Regions from separate parts of the Streptomyces sp. a15 genome, predicted to be linked through region 1. Evidence: riboswitches for the same ligand, from Rfam matches in the RefSeq annotation. Region 1 holds a riboswitch; each other region holds the start of a gene.
The links. A riboswitch is a leader RNA that binds a small molecule or an ion and turns the genes downstream of it on or off. The one in region 1 is predicted to bind ZMP and ZTP.
Positions count from the first base shown of each region.

Region 2: another riboswitch for ZMP and ZTP. It lies ahead of AC5P09_RS25825 (bifunctional 5,10-methylenetetrahydrofolate dehydrogenase/5,10-methenyltetrahydrofolate cyclohydrolase); the one in region 1 lies ahead of AC5P09_RS02305 (glycine hydroxymethyltransferase).
Region 3: another riboswitch for ZMP and ZTP. It lies ahead of folP (dihydropteroate synthase); the one in region 1 lies ahead of AC5P09_RS02305 (glycine hydroxymethyltransferase).

Region 1 is NZ_JBWLKM010000001.1:490,456-493,716, forward strand. It holds gene AC5P09_RS02300 (hypothetical protein) at 1-119, shown strand, start outside; gene AC5P09_RS02305 (glycine hydroxymethyltransferase) at 133-1,581, opposite strand; ZMP/ZTP riboswitch at 1,614-1,712, opposite strand; gene rocD (ornithine--oxo-acid transaminase) at 1,814-3,010, shown strand; gene AC5P09_RS02315 (glutathionylspermidine synthase family protein) at 3,036-3,261, opposite strand, start outside.
Region 2 is NZ_JBWLKM010000027.1:3,256-6,516, forward strand. It holds gene AC5P09_RS25820 (CU044_5270 family protein) at 1-747, shown strand, start outside; gene AC5P09_RS25825 (bifunctional 5,10-methylenetetrahydrofolate dehydrogenase/5,10-methenyltetrahydrofolate cyclohydrolase) at 748-1,596, opposite strand; ZMP/ZTP riboswitch at 1,620-1,704, opposite strand; gene AC5P09_RS25830 (nuclear transport factor 2 family protein) at 1,726-2,094, opposite strand; partial or broken gene AC5P09_RS25835 (hypothetical protein) at 2,271-2,568, shown strand; gene AC5P09_RS25840 (type III PLP-dependent enzyme) at 2,636-3,261, opposite strand, start outside.
Region 3 is NZ_JBWLKM010000055.1:4,408-7,668, reverse strand. It holds partial or broken gene AC5P09_RS36380 (ATP-binding cassette domain-containing protein) at 1-147, shown strand, start outside; gene AC5P09_RS36375 (NUDIX domain-containing protein) at 652-1,044, opposite strand; gene folP (dihydropteroate synthase) at 1,044-1,859, opposite strand; ZMP/ZTP riboswitch at 1,915-2,006, opposite strand; gene AC5P09_RS36365 (hypothetical protein) at 2,179-2,427, shown strand; gene AC5P09_RS36360 (hypothetical protein) at 2,447-2,608, opposite strand; gene AC5P09_RS36355 (DUF6247 family protein) at 2,683-3,009, opposite strand; gene AC5P09_RS36350 (hypothetical protein) at 3,123-3,261, opposite strand, start outside.

The DNA of each region.
Region 1 (3,261 bases):
GCCTCGCGGCCGGGTTAGCGGCCGGGGTCGGCGGCACGCTGCTGATACGCCGCGCGGCGGCCCGGCCGGGAACCGGACCGCCGCGGGAGGAACCACGACAGGAGCTGATCGATCTCTGATGCGGGCCGGGCGTCAGCCCAGGTCGATCTCCGGGTACAGCGGGAAACCGGCCACGAGGTCGGTGGCTCGGTGGGCGACCTCGTCCGCGATCTTCGGGTCGAGGACGTGCTGGGCCTTGGAGGGGGCGCCCTTGCCGGTGGTGCCGGGCTCGGTGGAGGTGAGGACGCGGTCGATGAGGGCCGCGACCTCGTCCATCTCGGCGGTGCCGAGACCCCGCGTGGTCAGGGCGGGGGTGCCGATGCGAATACCGGAGGTGTACCAGGCTCCGTTGGGGTCGGAGGGGATGGAGTTGCGGTTGGTGACGATGCCCGAGTCGAGCAGGGCGGCCTCGGCCTGGCGGCCGGTGAGGCCGTAGGAGGAGGCGACGTCGATCAGGTTGAGGTGGTTGTCCGTGCCGCCGGTCACCAGGGTCGCGCCCCGGCGCATCAGGCCTTCGGCCAGCGCGCGGGAGTTGTCGACGATGCGCTGGGCGTAGTCCTGGAAGGAGGGCCGGCGGGCCTCGGCGAGGGCGACGGCCTTGGCGGCCATGACGTGCGGGAGCGGGCCGCCGAGGACCATCGGGCAGCCGCGGTCGACCTGGTCCTTGAGGGAGTCGTCGCACAGGACCATGCCGCCGCGCGGGCCGCGCAGCGACTTGTGGGTGGTGGTGGTGACGATCTGGGCGTGCGGGACCGGGTCGAAGTCGCCGGTGAGGACCTTGCCGGCGACGAGACCGGCGAAGTGGGCCATGTCCACCATGAGCGTGGCGCCGACCTCGTCGGCGATCTCGCGCATGATCCGGAAGTTCACGAGACGGGGGTAGGCGGAGTAGCCGGCCACGATGATCAGCGGCTTGAACTCGCGGGCCGTGGCACGCAGGGCCTCGTAGTCGAGGAGACCGGTGGTGGGGTCGGTGCCGTAGGAGCGCTGGTCGAACATCTTGCCGGAGATGTTCGGGCGGAAGCCGTGGGTGAGGTGGCCGCCGGCGTCCAGGGACATGCCGAGCATGCGCTGGTTGCCGAAGGCCTGGCGGAGCTCGGCCCAGTCGGCCTCGGAGAGGTCGTTGACCTGGCGGACGCCGGCCTTCTCCAGGGCGGGGACCTCGACGCGCTGGGCGAGGACCGACCAGAAGGCGACGAGGTTGGCGTCGATGCCGGAGTGCGGCTGGACGTAGGCGTGGCGGGCGCCGAAGAGCTCGCGCGCGTGCTCGGCGGCGAGGGACTCGACGGTGTCGACGTTGCGACAGCCGGCGTAGAAGCGGCGGCCGATGGTGCCCTCGGCGTACTTGTCGCTGAACCAGTTGCCCATCGCGAGGAGGGTGGCCGGGGAGGCGTAGTTCTCGGAGGCGATCAGCTTGAGCATCTCGCGCTGGTCGGCGACCTCCTGGCCGATGGCGTCGGCCACGCGCGGCTCGACGGCGCGGATCACGTCGAGGGCGGCACGGAAGGCGGTGGACTCGTGGGAGAGGGGTTCGGCTGGCATGGGGACCTCCGGACGTCGTGTTTCAGCGTTCACGGTACGGCCCAGGCGCACGGCACTCGGTGCTGGACACAGTCCAGGGGCCGCTCCCCGATGGTTCATCCCATCCCAGCGCGCCAGTCACGGCCCGCCGGTCAGCCTACCGGGCACGCCGCGTCGCCCAGGTCCCGCGTCCACCATCCGAGCGACGATAGGAAGGAGGCCACCGCCACCTCAGGGAGATCGCGTGAACGCTATGGAGGGGCTCGTCGCCGCGGCCGAAGCCCACAGTGCGCACACCTACCACCCGCTGCCGGTGGTGATCGCCACCGCGGACGGTGCCTGGATGACGGACGTGGAGGGGCGCCGGTATCTGGATCTGCTGGCCGGTTACTCGGCGCTCAACTTCGGGCACTGCAACCGGCGGCTCGTCGAGGCGGCGAAGGCGCAGTTGGAGCGGGTGACGCTGACGTCGCGGGCGTTCCATCACGACCGGTTCGCCGCGTTCTGCGAGGAACTCGCCGAGCTGTGCGGTATGGAGATGGTGCTGCCGATGAACACCGGTGCCGAGGCGGTGGAGACGGCGGTGAAGACGGCCCGGAAGTGGGGGTACCGGGTCAAGGGCGTGCCGTCGGAGATGGCGAAGATCGTGGTCGCCGGCAACAACTTCCACGGGCGTACGACGACGGTCATCAGCTTCTCCACGGACCCGGAGGCGCGGGCGGACTTCGGGCCGTACACGCCGGGCTTCGAGATCGTGCCGTACGGGGATCTGACGGCGATGCGCTCCGCACTGACCGAGAACACGGTGGCGGTGTTGCTGGAGCCGATCCAGGGCGAGGCGGGGGTGCTGGTGCCGCCGGCCGGTTATCTGCCGGGGGTGCGGGAGCTGACGCGGGAGCGGAACGTGCTGTTCGTGGCGGACGAGATCCAGTCGGGGCTGGGGCGGACGGGGCGGACGTTCGCGTGCGAGCACGAGGGCGTGGTGCCGGACGTGTATGTGCTGGGGAAGGCGCTCGGCGGCGGGATCGTGCCGGTATCGGCGGTGGTGTCGAGCGCGGCGGTGCTCGGGGTGTTCCGGGCCGGGGAGCACGGGTCGACGTTCGGCGGGAATCCGCTGGCCTGTGCGGTGGCGCTGGAGGTGATCGCGATGCTGCGGACAGGCGAGTACCAGGCGCGGGCGGCGGAGCTCGGCGAGCGGCTGCACCGGGAGTTGGGAGCGCTGGCCGGGACGGGGCGGCTGACGGGAGTGCGCGGGCGTGGGCTGTGGGCGGGCGTCGACATCGAGCCGTCGTACGGCACGGGACGGGAGGTCTCCGAGAGGCTGATGGACCTGGGGGTGCTGGTGAAGGACACGCACGGGGCGACGATCCGGATCGCGCCGCCCCTCGTGATCGGAGAGGAGGATCTGGACTGGGGGCTGGCCCAGCTGCGTGCGGTACTGGGGCTGTAGGGATTCCGCGGACTGCAGGGGTTTCTCAGAGGATCACGTGCGGCAGGAAGCGGGCGTACTCGTCGGTGACCAGGCCGGAGGACTCGCGGATGCCGAGGCCCGCGGACTCGTTCTCCACGACCCAGGCGCCGAGGACGACCCGGTTGCCGTCGAAGTCGGGAAGGGGGGCCAATTCCTGGTAGCAGCAGGCTTCTTGGCGTACCACCGGTACCGGGTCGGCGCCGGGCTCGTGGACCGTCACTCCTGCGCCC
Region 2 (3,261 bases), on a different contig from region 1:
CCCGCGGTCGCGGCTCCCCGCCCGCTGGTCGTGCGGGCCGACTCCGCCCTCGTACCCCTCCAGCTGCTGGCCGAGCGTGCCGGGCAGGACGCGGCCGACGGTTCGCCCGGGCTGCGCAAGGGCACGCACGTCCTGACGTGGAGCATGGGAATGGCGGAGGACAAGCCCCCGGTCACGTTCGCCGAGGAGCGGATCGTGCGCTGGAAGGCCGACGACACGCACACGGAACTGGTCGTGGCGACCGACCCGAGGCATCCCGGCCGGCCGGTCCTGTCCGACGAGGACGGCGAGCCCCGCCTGGTGGCGGACGGGCACGTCATCAGCAGACAGACCTTCGGGCCGAGCTGGAGCGACGCGCCACCCGAGTCGGCGCCGCCGCACGACCCGACGCGGCTGCGCGCCTATCTGCAGGAGGCGGGGTATAGCGATACGCCGCTCAGCACGCCCCAACTGCTCGACTCCGTCGGCGTGTTGCTCGGTCACTGGACCCTTGGCGCCCGCGAGAACGCGGCGCTGGCCCGGCTCCTCGCGGACGCCGAGGGGCTGCGGCCGGTCGGTCAGGTGACCGACCGCCTCGGCCGGCGTGGTCAGGCGTATGTGTACGACGGTTCCGGCGCCCGCCGGATGCTGATCATGGACCCGGCCACGGGCGCCGTCCTGGGGCTGGAGAGCACCGCCACCGTCGCCGAGCCCGAGTGGGGCCTCAGGACCGGCGACGTCATGGAGTACAGCGCCTGGATGCGCTGATCACACCCCGAGTTGCCGGGTGGCCGCGTCCACGGTCTGCTCCAGCAGCGTGGCGATCGTCATCGGACCGACACCGCCCGGCACCGGCGTGATCAGAGAGGCCCGTTCCACGGCGGAGTCGAAGTCGACGTCACCGACGTTCCCGGCGTTGTACCCGGCGTCGACCACCACGGCGCCGGGCTTGATGTCCTGGCCCCGGATCAGCCGCGGCCGGCCCACGGCGGCGACCACGATGTCCGCCTCGCGGACGGCCGCGGACAGGTCCCGGGTGCGGGAGTGGCAGTAGGTGACGGTCGCGTCCCGGGCGAGCAGCAGCATGCCGACCGGTTTGCCGAGGATCGCGCTGCGGCCCACGACCACGGCCCGCTTGCCGGCCGGGTCGACGTCGTACTCGTCGAGGAGCCGCATGATCCCGCCCGGCGTGCAGGACACGAAGCCCGGCAGGCCGAAGCTCATCGTGGCGAAGGAGGAGAAGGTGACGCCGTCGACGTCCTTCTCGGGCGCGATGGCCTCGAACGCGGCCCGCTCGTCGATGTGGGCGCCCACCGGATGCTGGAGCAGGATGCCGTGCACACCGGCGTCCTCGGACAGGGTCCGCAGGGTGCCGACCAGTTCCTCGGTGGTCGTGGCGGCGGGCAGCGCCACGTGCCGCGACTCGATGCCGGCCTTGCGGCAGCGGTTCTGCTTCATCCGGACGTAGGTGACGGACGCGGGGTCCTCACCCACAAGGACGGTCGCCAGGCAAGGAGCCTCTCCCGTACGTTCCGTGAGGTCGGCCGCCCGCTTGGCGGTGTCCTCCAGGGTGCGCCGGGCGAGCGCGGTGCCGTCCATGAGCCGGGCCTGAGACATGATCCACTCCTGAGCTGAGTCGACGGGATCGCCCAGGCGCACGGCATTCGTTTACGGCGGGCCGCTCCCCGGTGGTGCTCCACCTCAGCGCCAGTCACGGCCCGCCGACAGCCTAACCTCCTGCTTCGGCTACTCGTCCCAGGCCTGGACCATGGTCTGGTCGGCGATCTTCCCGTCCCGCAGCGACACCATCGACTCGGAGAACACGCGCACCCCGTCGGAGTACTCGCAGCTCTCGGTGAAGGCGACGCGGTCTTCCTGGACGACGCACTGCTCAAGCTTGTGCGCCTTGATGTCGCGGCTGTACACGTCCTCGAGCATCTCGCCGATCTCGTCCCGGCCGTGCAGGACCTTGGGGTGGCTGGGCTGGGTGTTGCGGTCCACGACGCGTATCTCCGCGTCGTCCGCGTAGAGCGACAGAAGATTCGCCGCAGTGTGTCCTTCGATGGCCCGACGCAGGGTTTCGGCGTCGAAGCCGGAGCGTGCCGCACTGCCCATGATGTGACCTCCTTCAAAAGGCCGCGGCCCGGCGAGGAGCGGGCCGCGAGGGGCCTCTCCCTTCGAGGCTCCTCCGCCCCGGCGGGCTCGGCAAGCGCAGTCCGCGCGCTGCGCCTCACGGGTGAGCGGCGGCGGCCGCCCGTGTCCGGCAGGGCTCCCTCGGCGTTGCTGAGGGCATGATCTCAACACGACGTATCGTCGCCGCCGTGGGTCTCGCCGTCGGGGTCACCGGCCTCGCCGCTCCGCTCGCGAACGCGGCCGACGCGGCTGCTCCGTGGTACCGGTCAGCTGAACCCCATCGCCACGCTCGACTCGCTCGTCGTGAGCGACATCCCCGCGGAGCACCGGGGCGAGATTCCGCGGATCTCGGCGCAGCTGGCCGGGCTCAACCGGGTCAACGACCTGAACCAGCTGCACCAGGTCACCGACCTCGTCGCCCCCGTCACCGGGCTGCTGCCCGCTGTCCGGGGCTGACCGTTCTCGCCTGTTGCCCGAGGGCCGTCCGGATCCTTCCGGGCGGCCCTCGACGCGTGTCGGAGTCTCAGCACGCGGGGGCGGGGTCCAGGAAGTGGAAGCCGGGCCGGGGGTGCATCAGGAAGTCGTGGTGGGAGATGTTCCACGCGTAGGCACCTGTCAGCGAGAACGCCACCCGGTCACCGGCCTTCAGCCCGGGCGCGGGCACGCGTCGGGCCAGCACGTCCTTCGGTGTGCACAGCTGTCCGGCCAGGGTGAACCGGTCGCCCACGGACTCGGATCGCGGCCAGGGATGCGGCCAGGCGTCCACCGGCAGTACGGAACACGGCTGGTCGTGCCCCTTCGTCGCCGGGGTGCGCAGATGGTGGGTGCCGCCCCGGACGACGGCGAACTCCTCGCCGTGACTGCCCTTCACGTCCAGTACCTCCGTGGCGTACCAGCCGCAGTACGCCGTCAGGGCTCGCCCCGGCTCGATGCGCAGGGTGAGTCCGGGGTGCGCCTCGCTCAGCCGGGCGAGGCCCTTGCCGTACGCGGCCCAGTCGAAGCGGAGCTCCGGACGGGTGTAGTCGACGGTCATGCCGCCGCCGACGTTCACCTCGGCGAGCGGCACACCGAGGTCCGTCGCCCACGAGACGACGGACTCGGCCACGGCCAGCTGCTCGGCTGCCTCCAGGCCGCTCGCCAAGTGGGCGT
Region 3 (3,261 bases), on a different contig from region 1:
ATCCTGGTCGTCGACGAGGGACGCCTGGTGGAGGTTGGCACGCACGCCGAGTTGGTGGCCCGGGGTGGGACGTATGCGCGACTGGCGGGGCCTGTGCCGGGGGTGCTGGAGGGGAGGGCGGAGGACACGCTGATGATGCGGCGGTGAGCGGGCGCCGGCCATGCAGAGCCCCCGCACGGGTGAGCGCGGGGTGCGGGGAGTTGCCTCAGTCCAGCCGGCGCCGTCTCCGGCGGAGAAGAAGTGAGCAGCCCGGCGAGCAGGCCCCAGAAGGCGGAGCCGACGTCGAGCAGAGCGATTCCGGAGGGCCGTTGCCAAGAACGTGACATCGGCCGGCTCGCGCCAGTCGCCGTCTGCGAGGGCAGCGGTGAGCGAGGTGGAGACGGTGGCGAGCAGTCCGATCCCGGAGCGATGCCGAAAACGGGGGCGGCGGGCAGGGCTGTCCACAGGGAACTGACGGCGCCGCCGAGCAGGCCCAAGCAGATGTAGAACGCGCCGGTCCGTATCCCGGCCGCCGCTGCGGCATGCTCGTCATGGCCCGCGCCACCAGCCGCGCCGAGCGGGCCTGGCTGCACGAGATCCTGGCCTGACACACCAGGAAGCGTGTGGGCGGCCGACGGCTCCTGCCGACCGCCCACACAGCGACTTGAGGCGTCAGAGCTGAGGCAGCACGCGGTCGAAGAACACGCGGTCGGCCGCAAAGACGGGCTGAAGCCGGGCGAACTCTTGCGGCGTGACCCAGCGCACGTCGCTCACCTCGCCCGGCTGCATCACGACCTCGTCTTCCTCTGCCTCGGCGGTCCACCAGTGCAGGCGGAAGGCGCCGTCCTCGGTCTGCGACTCCCAGACCTTGGCCACGGGTGTGACCCTCAGGCCGACCTCCTCATGCACCTCCCGGACCACGGCTTCCTCCTGCGTCTCACTGGGTTCCAACTTCCCGCTGAGGGGCGCCCAGTACCCCGGCAGCCGGGCCAGCGGGCCCCGCTGGATGACGAGCACCCGCGCGCCTCGCCGCACCACGGCGACGATCGCCTCTCGCTGCTCCATCACGCACCTGCCTTGCCCGCGTCCAGGGCGTTGAAGACGGTGAGTGCGTCGCGGACGGCGGCAACGTCGTGGGTGCGGATGTAGTCCGCCCCGTGGCAGGCCGCGTAGAGCTCCGCCGCCAGACTTGCCGGACCGATACCCGAGAGACTGCTCCCGGTGAGCTCCCGAAGAAACGACTTCCGGGAGGGGGAAACCAGGACCGGCACGTCGAACCGCGCCTTCAACTGCTCAAGATGTGCCAGGACTCTCAGCGACGGTTCCGGACTTGTGCCCAGGAAGTAGCCCAGCCCTGGATCGATGACCAGCCGTTCCCGGCCGATGCCGGCCGCTTCCAGCGCAGCCAGCCGCTCGGCGAAAAACTCCTCGATCCCCGCCCACACCACGGCGGGATCGGTCTTGACCTGGGTGGCGGGTCCCATGCGCTGCACAGAGTGCATGACGATGAGTCGGCAGTCGGTGTCGGCGAGTTCTTCGTACCGGGCCGGGTCGGGGAAGCCTTGGATGTCGTTCACGTACGCGGCCCCACGAGCCGCTGCGAAGCGTTGGGTCTCCGGCAGGAAGGAGTCGACCGACACCGGCACACCCTCGGCGACCAGCCGGTCGATGACGACGGTCAGCCGCCGCATTTCCTCAGCGGCAGTCACTTGCTGGGCGCCCGGGTGGCTGGCCGCAGGGCCCAGCTCGACGATGTCGGCCCCTTCCGACCAAAGCCGCCGCGCATGCGGCACCGCATCCTCGGCGGCCAGGAACCTGCCGCCGTCCGAGAACGAGTCGGCAGTGATGTTGACGATCCCGACCAACAAGGGCCGACCGATGCCCAAGGGTGAGGGGTATAAGTGCCGAACCACGACGGTGCCTCCCAGGTTGCTCCCAAGAAGCCCAGGCGCGCGGCACACGTCCATGTGACGAAGCCGCTCCCCGATGGTTACGCCCATCTCGACACGCCAGTCACGGCTCGCCCCCACTCTATCCGGGCCACGCAGCCGATGTCCGTGCCGTGCGACTTCTGCTGTGGCGGCCCGGATGCCCTCGGGAGCCGGGCGGCCAAGCCCCTACAGCCACAGACGGCAGCCAATGCGTACGCATGGCTCGGCTGGACCGTCTGTCGAACGTGAGGCCAACCATCGCGACGCGGTGACGGCAACCGGCTCCTCGCTCCTCCTCGCGGCGGCGACGGGCGACGACAAGGAGATCATGGAGCTCGACACCACCACGGGCAAGGAACTCCACCGAGCCCGGATCAAGGGCGTGGCGGCCTCCCTCGACATCACCGTCACCTCGGCGGGCTGGCATTTCTACACCGAGAAGACGGTGACCCGCGTCGACACGGGGACGGGCCGCACGAAGACCTTCGACCTGCCAGGAACGCTGCCGGACAGCTGAGCGGCCCCAGCTCTCCTGGTCAGACGGCCACCAGGTCGATGACGTTGATGACGACGTGGCGGTTGGACACCACGTAGGTGATGAAGCCGCCCTGGAAGGCGGCCGACCAGCTGTTGTCCCGGTTGCTGATCGCGGGCGGACCGAACGGATTGAGGCTGAGCCTCTTTTCCAGATCCTCCAAGGAAGCGCGTCGGGGCAGGCTCAACACGGCCTTTCGCTGAGCCGCGCGGTCGACGTATCTGATCGCGTACGCACTCACCCCGACCTGCCCGCGTCGATCGGCCGGTTCTCGGCGTCGTAGGCGTTGCCGTCCGAGTCCCGGAAGACCATGCCCTCGGTGTCGCCCTCGGTCATCCGCTTGACCGTCTGCTCGACCTCCTCCAGGTAGCCGGGCGTCGCGCAGGCCAGGGCGAAGGGGAACCACTTGTCGGTCACGGCGTCGAGCGCGGCCTGATCGAACTCGGCCGCCGCGCTGAGCCAGTCCTGTTCGAAGCCCTGCAGCCAGTCGGGTCGCCGCTGCAGAGCGGCTCGGATCGCCTCGGGAGTTCTCTCGCAGGAGTGGGGATCCACCTCGTGAGCCATGATCGGTTTCTCTTCTCCGGCAGGGACGGCGTGTGATGACCGGACGTCCACGGTAGAGCTTGCCGGGTGCGGAGTGCTGGAGGATGCGGGCGATGACACGGTGAGACTGAGGTTCACGGTTCCCTCCGGGGGATGCGTTCGCCACGGCTGACCGCGATACGGAGGAGGTCCGCCAGGCATTCCGCCGCCCTGGTGAGCGCGAAGCGCACGGCTCGCTCGCCGGCCTTGGGGTCGGCCAGCACGGCCCTGGCT